Regions from separate parts of the Cronobacter universalis NCTC 9529 genome, predicted to be linked through region 3. Evidence: predicted binding sites of a transcription regulator. Region 3 holds the regulator's gene; each other region holds the start of a gene.

Evidence for each region. The regulator CRP, encoded in region 3, controls carbon source genes, mostly activating them, when cyclic AMP is high. The targets are predictions, from matches to a motif close to ATGTGANNNNNNTCACAT.
Region 1: deoC (deoxyribose-phosphate aldolase) is a predicted target of CRP. The motif match lies at 1,704-1,721, and genes of this name have one in related genera.
Region 2: AFK65_RS13915 (YfcZ/YiiS family protein) is a predicted target of CRP. The motif match lies at 2,127-2,144, and genes of this name have one in related genera.

What each region holds. Positions count from the first base shown of each region.
Region 1 covers NZ_CP012257.1:659,550-662,827, forward strand. Annotated here, with positions in the region: gene AFK65_RS03055 (metal-dependent hydrolase) at 1-203, shown strand, start outside; gene AFK65_RS03060 (NupC/NupG family nucleoside CNT transporter) at 327-1,604, shown strand; gene deoC (deoxyribose-phosphate aldolase) at 1,942-2,721, shown strand; gene deoA (thymidine phosphorylase) at 2,823-3,278, shown strand, end outside.
Region 2 covers NZ_CP012257.1:3,017,023-3,020,300, forward strand. Annotated here, with positions in the region: gene fadJ (fatty acid oxidation complex subunit alpha FadJ) at 1-272, opposite strand, end outside; gene fadI (acetyl-CoA C-acyltransferase FadI) at 272-1,582, opposite strand; gene AFK65_RS13915 (YfcZ/YiiS family protein) at 1,751-2,035, opposite strand; gene fadL (long-chain fatty acid transporter FadL) at 2,394-3,278, shown strand, end outside.
Region 3 covers NZ_CP012257.1:3,911,327-3,914,604, reverse strand. Annotated here, with positions in the region: gene AFK65_RS18110 (YccS/YhfK family putative transporter) at 1-1,157, opposite strand, end outside; gene crp (cAMP-activated global transcriptional regulator CRP) at 1,220-1,852, opposite strand; gene AFK65_RS18100 (OsmC family protein) at 2,163-2,567, shown strand; gene AFK65_RS18095 (phosphoribulokinase) at 2,615-3,278, opposite strand, start outside.

The DNA.
Region 1 (3,278 bases), 1.1 Mb from region 3:
CAAAACTGCCGCTTTCTGCGCTGCTTCTGGAAACCGACGCGCCGGATATGCCGCTGAACGGCTGGCAGGGGCAGCCGAACCGCCCGGAGCGGGTTACCGGCGTGTTTGACGTCCTCTGCGAGCTGCGCCCCGAGTCGCCTGATGTTATCGCCCACACCGTTCTTGAAAACACCCGCGCGATCTTCCCACGCCTCAAAATGTGACCCACTGTCCACGCTTGCTTAAAAAAGCGTAAAGCGTCTGGATTTCATCAGCTTCCCTGTCGTTAAATCGCCGCGCCTGCGCGCGCGGGGCAACATAATTCACTCCTTACACAGGGATACTGTATGCAAATATTGATGGGGCTGGTGGGGATGCTGGCGCTGCTGCTGATAGCGGTTGCGCTCTCCAGTAACAGAAAGGCGATTAATCTGCGCACCGTGGTGGGCGCCTGGCTGATTCAGGTGGCTATCGGCGCGCTGGTGCTTTACGTGCCTGCGGGGCGCAAAGTGCTGCTGGCGATGTCTGAAGGTGTCGCGAACGTTATCGCTTACGGCAATGACGGCATCTCGTTCCTCTTTGGCGGGCTGGTGTCGGACAAAATGTTCGAGGTGTTCGGCGGCGGCGGGTTTATCTTCGCGCTGCGCGTCCTGCCGGTTATCGTCTTCTTCTCCTCGCTTATCGCGGTGCTCTATTATCTCGGCATTATGCAACTGGTGATCCGCCTGCTGGGCGGCGCGCTGCGCAAAGTGCTGAAAACCTCCCGCACGGAATCGCTCTCGGCGACCGCCAATATTTTTGTCGGCCAGACCGAAGCGCCGCTGGTGGTGCGCCCGTACATCGCCACGATGACCCGCTCTGAACTCTTCGCGGTCATGTGCGGCGGCCTGGCATCGGTGGCAGGCTCAGTACTGGCGGGCTATGCCCAGATGGGCGTGCCGCTGGAATACCTGATTGCGGCGTCCTTTATGGCGGCCCCTGGCGGCCTGCTGTTTGCTAAAATCATTATCCCGGAAACAGAAACCCCGCACGACGCGCCGCATCTGGACGCGGCGCAGCACGATCCCGACCGCCCGTCGAACGTGCTGGACGCCGCCGCTTCCGGCGCTTCCGCCGGGATGCAGCTGGCGCTTAATGTCGGCGCGATGCTGCTGGCGTTTGTGGCGCTTATCGCTTTGCTGAACGGGATGCTCTCGGGCATCGGCGGCTGGTTTAATCACCCGGAGCTGTCGCTCCAGTTGATTCTCGGCTGGGTATTCTCGCCGGTGGCCTGGCTGATTGGCGTGCCGTGGAATGAAGCGATGGTCGCGGGCTCGTTTATCGGCCAGAAGCTCATCATCAACGAATTCGTGGCGTATATGAACTTCGGCGAATACCTGAAAGAGGACGCCGCGGTGGCGGCGGCGGGCTTACAGGTGCTCTCCGATCACACCAAAGCGATTATCTCTTTCGCGCTGTGCGGATTTGCTAACCTTTCTTCTATCGCCATCCTGATTGGCGGGCTGGGCAGTATGGCTCCCAACCGCCGCCACGACGTCGCGCAGCTTGGGCTGAAGGCCGTAGCGGCCGGTACGCTCTCTAACCTGATGAGCGCGACGATTGCCGGACTGTTTCTTGCACTGTAGAAGGATGTGAGAATGTTATTATTTTCACATTTCCCGTAATATTCAGGCTGGCGTCGTGCCAGCCTTTTTTATTTCCGGCGCACGATTCCGACTGTCATAATGTTGTGTTAATCACATATAATGGCGCAAAGTATGCAAACCTTACTTTGCAATTTGTGAAACAAGACACAAAATCACCCTGCCTGTCGGTGTTAGAATTTTAACATTGATGGCAATGATGTGCGGTGAGAAGGATCTCAGCGTGACGGCGGACGACGCAGCTCTTCTTCATGGAACCACGACCGCTCCAACGTGTTGAGTTTCTCATCCGAGATACATTTTTTTGTTGGAGAAAGTTATGACCGATTTAACCCAAAGCAGCCTGCGCGCGCTGCAACTGATGGACCTCACCACCCTGAATGACGACGACACCAATGAAAAAGTGATCGCCTTATGTCATCAGGCCAAAACCCCGGTGGGCAACACCGCCGCGGTCTGCATCTACCCGCGCTTTATCCCGATCGCCCGTAAAACGCTGAACGCGCAGGGTACGCCGGATATCCGTATCGCCACTGTCACTAACTTCCCGCACGGCAACGACGATATCGACATCGCGCTGGCGGAAACCCGCGCGGCGATTGCCTATGGCGCAGACGAAGTGGACGTGGTTTTCCCGTACCGCGCGCTGATGGCGGGCAACGAGCAGGTCGGCTTTGACCTGGTGAAAGCCTGTAAAGACGCCTGCGCGGCGGCCAACGTATTGCTGAAAGTGATTATCGAAACCGGCGAGCTGAAAGAAGAAGCCCTGATCCGCAAGGCGTCTGAAATCTCTATCAAAGCGGGTGCCGATTTCATCAAAACCTCAACCGGGAAAGTGCCGGTGAACGCGACGCCGGAAAGCGCCCGCATCATGCTGGAAGTGATCCGCGATATGGGCGTGGCGGAAACCGTGGGCTTTAAACCGGCAGGCGGCGTGCGCACGGCGGAAGACGCGGCCAAATATCTGGCGGTGGCGGATGAACTACTGGGCGCTGACTGGGCCGATGCCCGTCACTACCGCTTTGGCGCCTCCAGCCTGCTGGCGAGCCTGCTCCAGGCGCTCGGCCACGGCGACGGCAAAAGCGCCAGCAGCTACTAAGCCACGTTGTGCCTGATGGCGCTTTGCCATCAGGCCAACCGATTCACCAGGCGGGGCTTCGCGCCATCCGCCATCGTTCTTCCTTATTCACGGGGGGTACCGTGTTCCTCGCTCAAGAAATTATTCGTAAAAAGCGTGACGGCCATGCGCTCAGCGACGAAGAGATCCGCTTTTTTATTAACGGCATTCGCGATAACACCGTGTCCGAAGGCCAGATCGCCGCGCTGGCGATGACGATTTTCTTTCACGACATGACCATGCCGGAGCGAGTCTCGCTGACGATGGCGATGCGCGATTCCGGCACCGTGCTGGACTGGAAAAGCCTGAACCTCAACGGCCCGGTCGTGGATAAACACTCCACCGGCGGCGTGGGCGACGTGACCTCGCTGATGCTTGGCCCGATGGTCGCGGCCTGCGGCGGCTATATCCCGATGATTTCCGGGCGCGGGCTGGGCCACACCGGCGGTACGCTCGATAAACTGGAAGCGATCCCGGGGTTTGATATTTTCCCGGACGACAATCGCTTTCGCGACATTATTAAAAACGTGGGCGTGGCG
Region 2 (3,278 bases), 890 kb from region 3:
TGGCCCTGGCTTGCCAGCGCTTCGGCCTCCTGCGCGCTCTGGCAGTGCGCGATCATGTTGATATCCGCGCCGGCGATAAAGTTATCCGGCTTGGCGGAGATAAACACCACGCCCGCGAGATCGCGGTTGTCGCGAAGCGTTTTCACGATGGCGCGCACGTCGCGGGCAAATTCCGCTTTCAGCGTGTTCATTTTCTCGCCCGGCACGTCGATGGTCACCACCGCCACGTTGTCCGGGCGCATCTGTAAAACAAATGCGGATGTCGATTCCATTATTCGGCCTCCAGTACCATTGCCGCGCCGAGCCCGCCCGCCGCGCAGGCGGTGACCAGCCCGAAACCGCCGCCGCGGCGGCGTAGTTCATTGAGCGTCTGGGTGATCATTCGCGCGCCGGTGGCGGCAAACGGGTGCCCGTAGGCGATAGATCCGCCGAGCACGTTAAATTTACTTTCATCTACTTCGCCGGTGGCCTGGCTGCGGCCCAGCACCTCGCGGGCGAAACGCTCGCTCGCCATCAGCTTCAGGTTGGTGAGCGTTTGCGAGGCGAAAGCCTCATGCATATCAATAAGCGTGAGATCGGCCATCGTCAGTCCGGCGCGCTCCAGCGCCAGCGGCGTCGACCAGGCCGGGCCCAGCAGCATGTCCTGCCAGACATCCACCGCGGTAAAAGCGTAGCTGCGCAGATAGCCGAGCGGCGTCAGGCCGAGTTCGCGGACGCGGGATTCCGTCATCAGAATCACCGCCGCCGCGCCGTCGGTGAGCGGCGTGCTGTTGGCGGCAGTCACGGTGCCGTGTTTACGGTCGAACGCCGGGCGCAGTTTCGCGTAATCGGCCAGCGACGAGGTTTTGCGGATATTGTTATCTTCGCTGAGCGGCTCGCGGTACGGCGGCGTGTAAGCGGTCATCACTTCATCGCGCAATTTGCCCTCCGCCCACGCCTGCGCCGCCAGCTGGTGCGAGCGATGCGCCAGCGCGTCCTGCTGTTCGCGGGTGATGCCGTGCGTTTTCGCCATCTGCTCGGCGGTGTCGCCCATGCGAAGCCCGGTGGAATATTCCGCCACGGCGGGCGGCACCGGCAGCAGGTCACGCAGACGCAGGCGCGAGAAGAGCTTCAGGCGCTGCCCGGCGGTGCGGGCTTTATTCGCGTCCACCAGCGTGCGCGCCAGTTTTTTACTGACGCCGATAGGCAGCACGGAGGAAGAATCGGCCCCGCCGGCGATCCCGGCGCGGATAGTGCCCGCCATCAGGCTTTCGGCGACGTTCGCCACCGCCTGAAAACTGGTGGCGCAGGCGCGGCTGACGCTGTAGGCGTCGGTATGGACGCTCATGCCGGTGCCGAGCACGATTTCGCGCGCGATGTTGGGCGCTTCCGGCATTTGCACCACCTGGCCGAAGACGAGCTGTTCAATAACTTCAGGCGGGATTTCGCTGCGGGCCAGCAGTTCGCCGACCACCATTTTACCGAGATCGACCGCCGGAACGCCGTGGTACGCCGTCGCCTGACGGGCGAAAGGCGTGCGTAACCCACTGACAATGGCAATGCGATCCCCCTGACGGGTGACCAGCGGTAGTGCCTGACTCATAACGTTCCCCTGTGAAAAGGCTAAAGATGTATTAAGTGGTCTGACCTGATAACAGTTTTAACCAGAATTTTACATTCAGCCAATCACATAAAGGAAAAATTGCGAGGCAAAACACGAATTACGTAACAAGAAATGCGCCCCGGCGAGGCCGGGGCGTAAGCGGCAGGATTAACGCAGGCCTAACTGGAAAATGACAGTTTCCGCCTGGCAGGCGAAAACAAAATCGATATCCAGACGCACGCCATCGGCTTCTTCGGTAAAGCGCGGGGTGATCTGGCACGGCTCGGATTCGACTTCACGCGCTTTGGCGGTGAGCGCCGCGAGCGTGGCGTCGGCGTCGGCGCGGTTTTCAAACACGCGACTGTAAGAGGCGACGCAGTCGGTGTTATCAATAATGGTGCCTACATCAATACAGCAGCAAACCGGGGTTTCATCAGCACTGCATTTGGTCATGGTGATTTCCTCTGTATTTCCTGAAAAGAGATAAGGCTATTTTACGCCCCGCGCTGCAACCGCTCTACCTGTTCTTCCCGTTTACGCTTATAAGTGACCGAAATCACACTTAAAAATGATCTAACGCAATAATCACCAGATTGATGAATTGGCGCACCCCGAAAATTTGCTAAACGGATCGCGTTTCTTAGATCACAATTGAAAAAACTTATAAACATACTTGCAACATCTCTGCTGGTCGAACCTATACTCTCGCCACTGGTCTGATTTCCATGCCGTACCTCAGACCCTACACTCCGCGCTCCTGTTACGTCACGTAACATTATTTGAATAAAAATAAATGGATGAGGTTATGGTCATGCGCCAGAAAACCCTGTTTACCAAATCTGCTTTAGCAGTCGCAGTGGCAATCGTGTCTTCTCAGGCCTGGTCCGCAGGTTTCCAGTTAAACGAATTCTCTGCCTCCGGTCTGGGCCGTGCCTATTCCGGTGAAGGCGCTATGGCGGATGACGCAGGCAACGTCAGCCGTAACCCGGCGCTGATTACCATGTTCGATCGCCCGACATTCTCCGGCGGCGCGATTTTCGTCGACCCGGATGTGAATGTGTCTGGTCAATCCCGTACGGGCCGCAGCCTGGACGCCGATAACATCGCGCCGACCGCCTGGGTGCCAAACCTGCACTTTGTCGCGCCGATTAACGAGCAGTTTGGCTGGGGGGCGTCCGTCACCTCCAACTATGGCCTTGCGACTGAATATAACAACGACTATGCGGCAGGTTCCGTAGGCGGCAAAACCGACCTCGAAACGCTCAACCTGAACCTCAGCGGCGCCTATCGCCTCGATAACCACTGGAGCTTCGGTGTGGGCTTCGACGCCGTGTATGCGCGCGCGAAAATCGAGCGTTACGCGGGCGATCTTACACAAAGCCTCGGCCCAAGCTTACCGGGCCTTGTGCAAGCAGGTCTGATTGATCCCCAGACGGCACAGTCACTGGCTGGCGTTACCAGCGATACCCAGATTGCGCATCTTAAAGGCGACGAGTGGGGCTTTGGCTGGAACGCCGGTATTCTTTATGAGCTGGATAAGAACAACCGCTACGCACTGACTTACCGGTCAGAAGTGAAAATCGACTTTGACGGCGACTATAAGAGCAGCCTGCCGGCAGGTCTGAATCCTGTTAACGCCGCACTGGGTCTTGGTCTTCCTTACGGCACAGGCGGCAGCACCACCGGCGGCTCGCTG
Region 3 (3,278 bases):
AACTGGAACGCGCTGCCTAACAGGCCCGCCGCCGCCAGCATTACGCCCAGACGCGCGGCGGTACGCAGCGCCGCGGATTTCAGCGACAGATAGCTTTTCAGCGCCGGCAGCAGCGGCAGGCGACGCTGGCCGCTCTCCATCAGGTCACGGGCGTAGAGCGGTCGCTGGGTGCGCAGTACGCGCGCGATGCGGCTGAAATGGTATTCGCAGAACTGGCCGACCGGGTTGTCCGGGTGCTGGCGGGCGATTTTCGCCAGCGCCTCAATCTGCTTATCCATTGAGAAGCGGCGTGAATAACGGTGATAGAGAATATCGTCAGAAAGCGTGCGCAGCCGCGTGGCGACGGTTTGCGCCGTCCAGCGCAGCACTTCTTCGGCGTGGCTGCGCTCCACCAGTTTTTGCACTTCGGCGGGCTGATGCAGGGAGACTGAAATGTGCTCCTGGAGATCCAGCGCCACCTGAAACGTGCGCAGCAGGCGCTTGTAGCCGTTCTGTTTGGTCGCCGACAGCATCTGTAGCTGCTGATAGCACTGGCTTATCTGATCCACCACTTTTTGCTGATGCACGAGCAGCGGCGGCAGCGCCTGTTCCGGCTCGGTGTGGCGCGTCAGCAGGCTGTATTTCGCTTCGCAGTAGTCGGCGAGACTTTTATAAATCAGGCTTAACGATTCACGCAGCGGCTGCTCGCGCCACAGCCAGAACCAGAACCCGTTAAACGCGCCATACCAGAGCGTGCCGAGGACATAGAGCAGCATGGGCTCCCAGATGGGCATATTTCCGGCGAGGCTTAGCGTGAAGATGGCCGCGATAAGCGACGCGGGCAGGAGACGCGCATGCAGCGGGCTGATCTCCGCCGTTACGCCGAGCAGCAGCGCCAGCATCAGCAGAATGAGCGGCAGCGGCACAGACTGTAACAGCAGAAGCTGCACCGCCAGGCTGCTCAGCGCGAACAGCGAGGCGCCGATGATCAGTCGTTTAAAAAAGCGTTTGTGCGGGGTATCAAGACCGGCAATGTTGCAGCAGGCGGGGACGAGTGAAAACAGCAACCCTTGTTGAAGATGGCCCAGCATCAACCCGACCGCCACCGGCAGGCTTAAGATCAGCGTTTGCCGTAAAGCGTAATTGATTTCAGGATGATAGATAAGACGACGCCACATAGGGGAGAAGTATAGATACAAAAACGGCGTGTTACCGAAGCGACACGCCGTTTTTTGATTTTTTAGCGGGTACCGTAAACCACGATGGTTTTACCGTGGGCGGAGATCAGGTTCTGATCTTCGAGCATTTTCAGAATGCGGCCAACGGTTTCGCGAGAACAGCCGACGATCTGGCCGATTTCCTGACGCGTGATTTTGATCTGCATCCCGTCAGGATGGGTCATCGCGTCCGGCTGTTTGGCCAGGTTCAGCAGGGTCTGCGCGATACGGCCGGTCACGTCGAGGAAGGCGAGGTTACCCACTTTCTCGGAGGTGACTTGCAGGCGGCGAGCCATCTGCGAGGAGAGACGCATCAGAATATCCGGGTTAACCTGGATCAGCTGACGGAATTTTTTGTAAGAGATTTCAGCCACTTCACAGGCAGTTTTAGCGCGAACCCAGGCGCTGCGTTCCTGACCTTCCTCGAACAAACCCAGTTCGCCGATGAAGTCTCCCTGATTCAGGTACGAGAGGATCATCTCCTTACCCTCTTCATCTTTGATCAGCACTGCCACTGAGCCTTTAACGATGTAATACAGCGTCTCCGCTTTTTCACCCTGGTGAATCAGCGTGCTCTTAGATGGATACTTATGAATGTGGCAATGTGACAAGAACCATTCAAGAGTCGGGTCTGTTTGCGGTTTGCCAAGCACCATGCGCGGTTATCCTCTGTTTTAAACTGGCTCCAAAGACAGGGCGCGTAACCCCTGTCTGGCTTTGCAATCATCATCTTCCCGCTTCCAGGGAAGTTGGCTGTCCGTGGACATCGCAGCCGATAAATTGTCTTCTCCTCTGCACCCATGCGTAACATCAATGTATCGCCGCTGCATCCAGACTGTTTTAGCATAGCTTTTCTCAGGTGTCTCCTGTTGTCTCGTTTCAGCTTGACGCAGGTCGCGCTTCCATTGCCTCCGGGAACGCGCGCGCGTAATCTGTCAGAAAAATGAATAGCCTGGAGCGATTAACATGCATGCACGAGTGAAATGGGTAGAAGGGTTAACCTTCCTTGGCGAGTCCGCTTCGGGGCATCAGATCCTGATGGACGGCAACTCCGGCGACAAAGCGCCGAGCCCGATGGAAATGGTCCTGATAGCCGCAGGCGGCTGTAGCGCGATTGATGTGGTCTCTATCCTGCAAAAAGGCCGTCACGACGTGATCGACTGCGAAGTGAAACTGACGTCAGAGCGCCGCGAAGAGGCCCCGCGTCTGTTCACGCATATCAATCTGCACTTTGTGGTGACGGGTAAAGACCTTAAGGACGCGGCAGTGTCGCGCGCGGTGGATCTGTCGGCGGAGAAGTACTGTTCGGTGGCGCTGATGCTCGGCAAAGGGGTCAACATCACCCATTCGTATGAAGTGATTGAGGCGTAATCTGACGACGGGCGGCCCGGCAGGCGAAGCGCCGCCAGGCCACTCTGTCACGCTATCTGCTTGCCTTCCATCAGCCGCTGCACCAGCGGCAGCATGATAAGCTCCATCGCCAGCCCCATCTTGCCGCCCGGCACCACCAGCGTATTGATATGTGAAATAAACGAGCCCTGTAGCATCGCCAGCAGCCACGGGTAATCGATATTGTCCAGATTGCGGAAGTGAATGACCACGAAACTCTCATCAAGCGACGGAATGCTTTTCGCGGCGAACGGGTTGGAGGTGTCCACCGTCGGCACGCGCTGGAAGTTAATATGGGTGCGTGAGAACTGCGGCGTGATGTAGTTGATGTAATCTTCCATTGAGCGCACCACGGAATCCATCACCGCCTCGCGTGAATGGCCGCGCTCGCTGGTATCGCGGATAAGCTTCTGTATCCACTCCAGGTTGACGATAGGCACCACGCCCACCAGCAGATCGACATGTTTCGCCACGTCGTTTTGCGGCGTCACCACGCCGCCGTGCAGCCCTTCGTAAAACAGCACGTCCGTCGGCTCCGGCAGCGGCTGCCACGGCGTGAAAGTGCCGGGCACCTGGTTCCACGGCACCGCTTCGTCATAGGTGTGCAGATATTTGCGCGACTGCCCTTTGCCGGTCAGGCCATACTCCACAAAGGTTTGCTCCAGCAGGCCGAAATCGTTCGCCTCCGGGCCG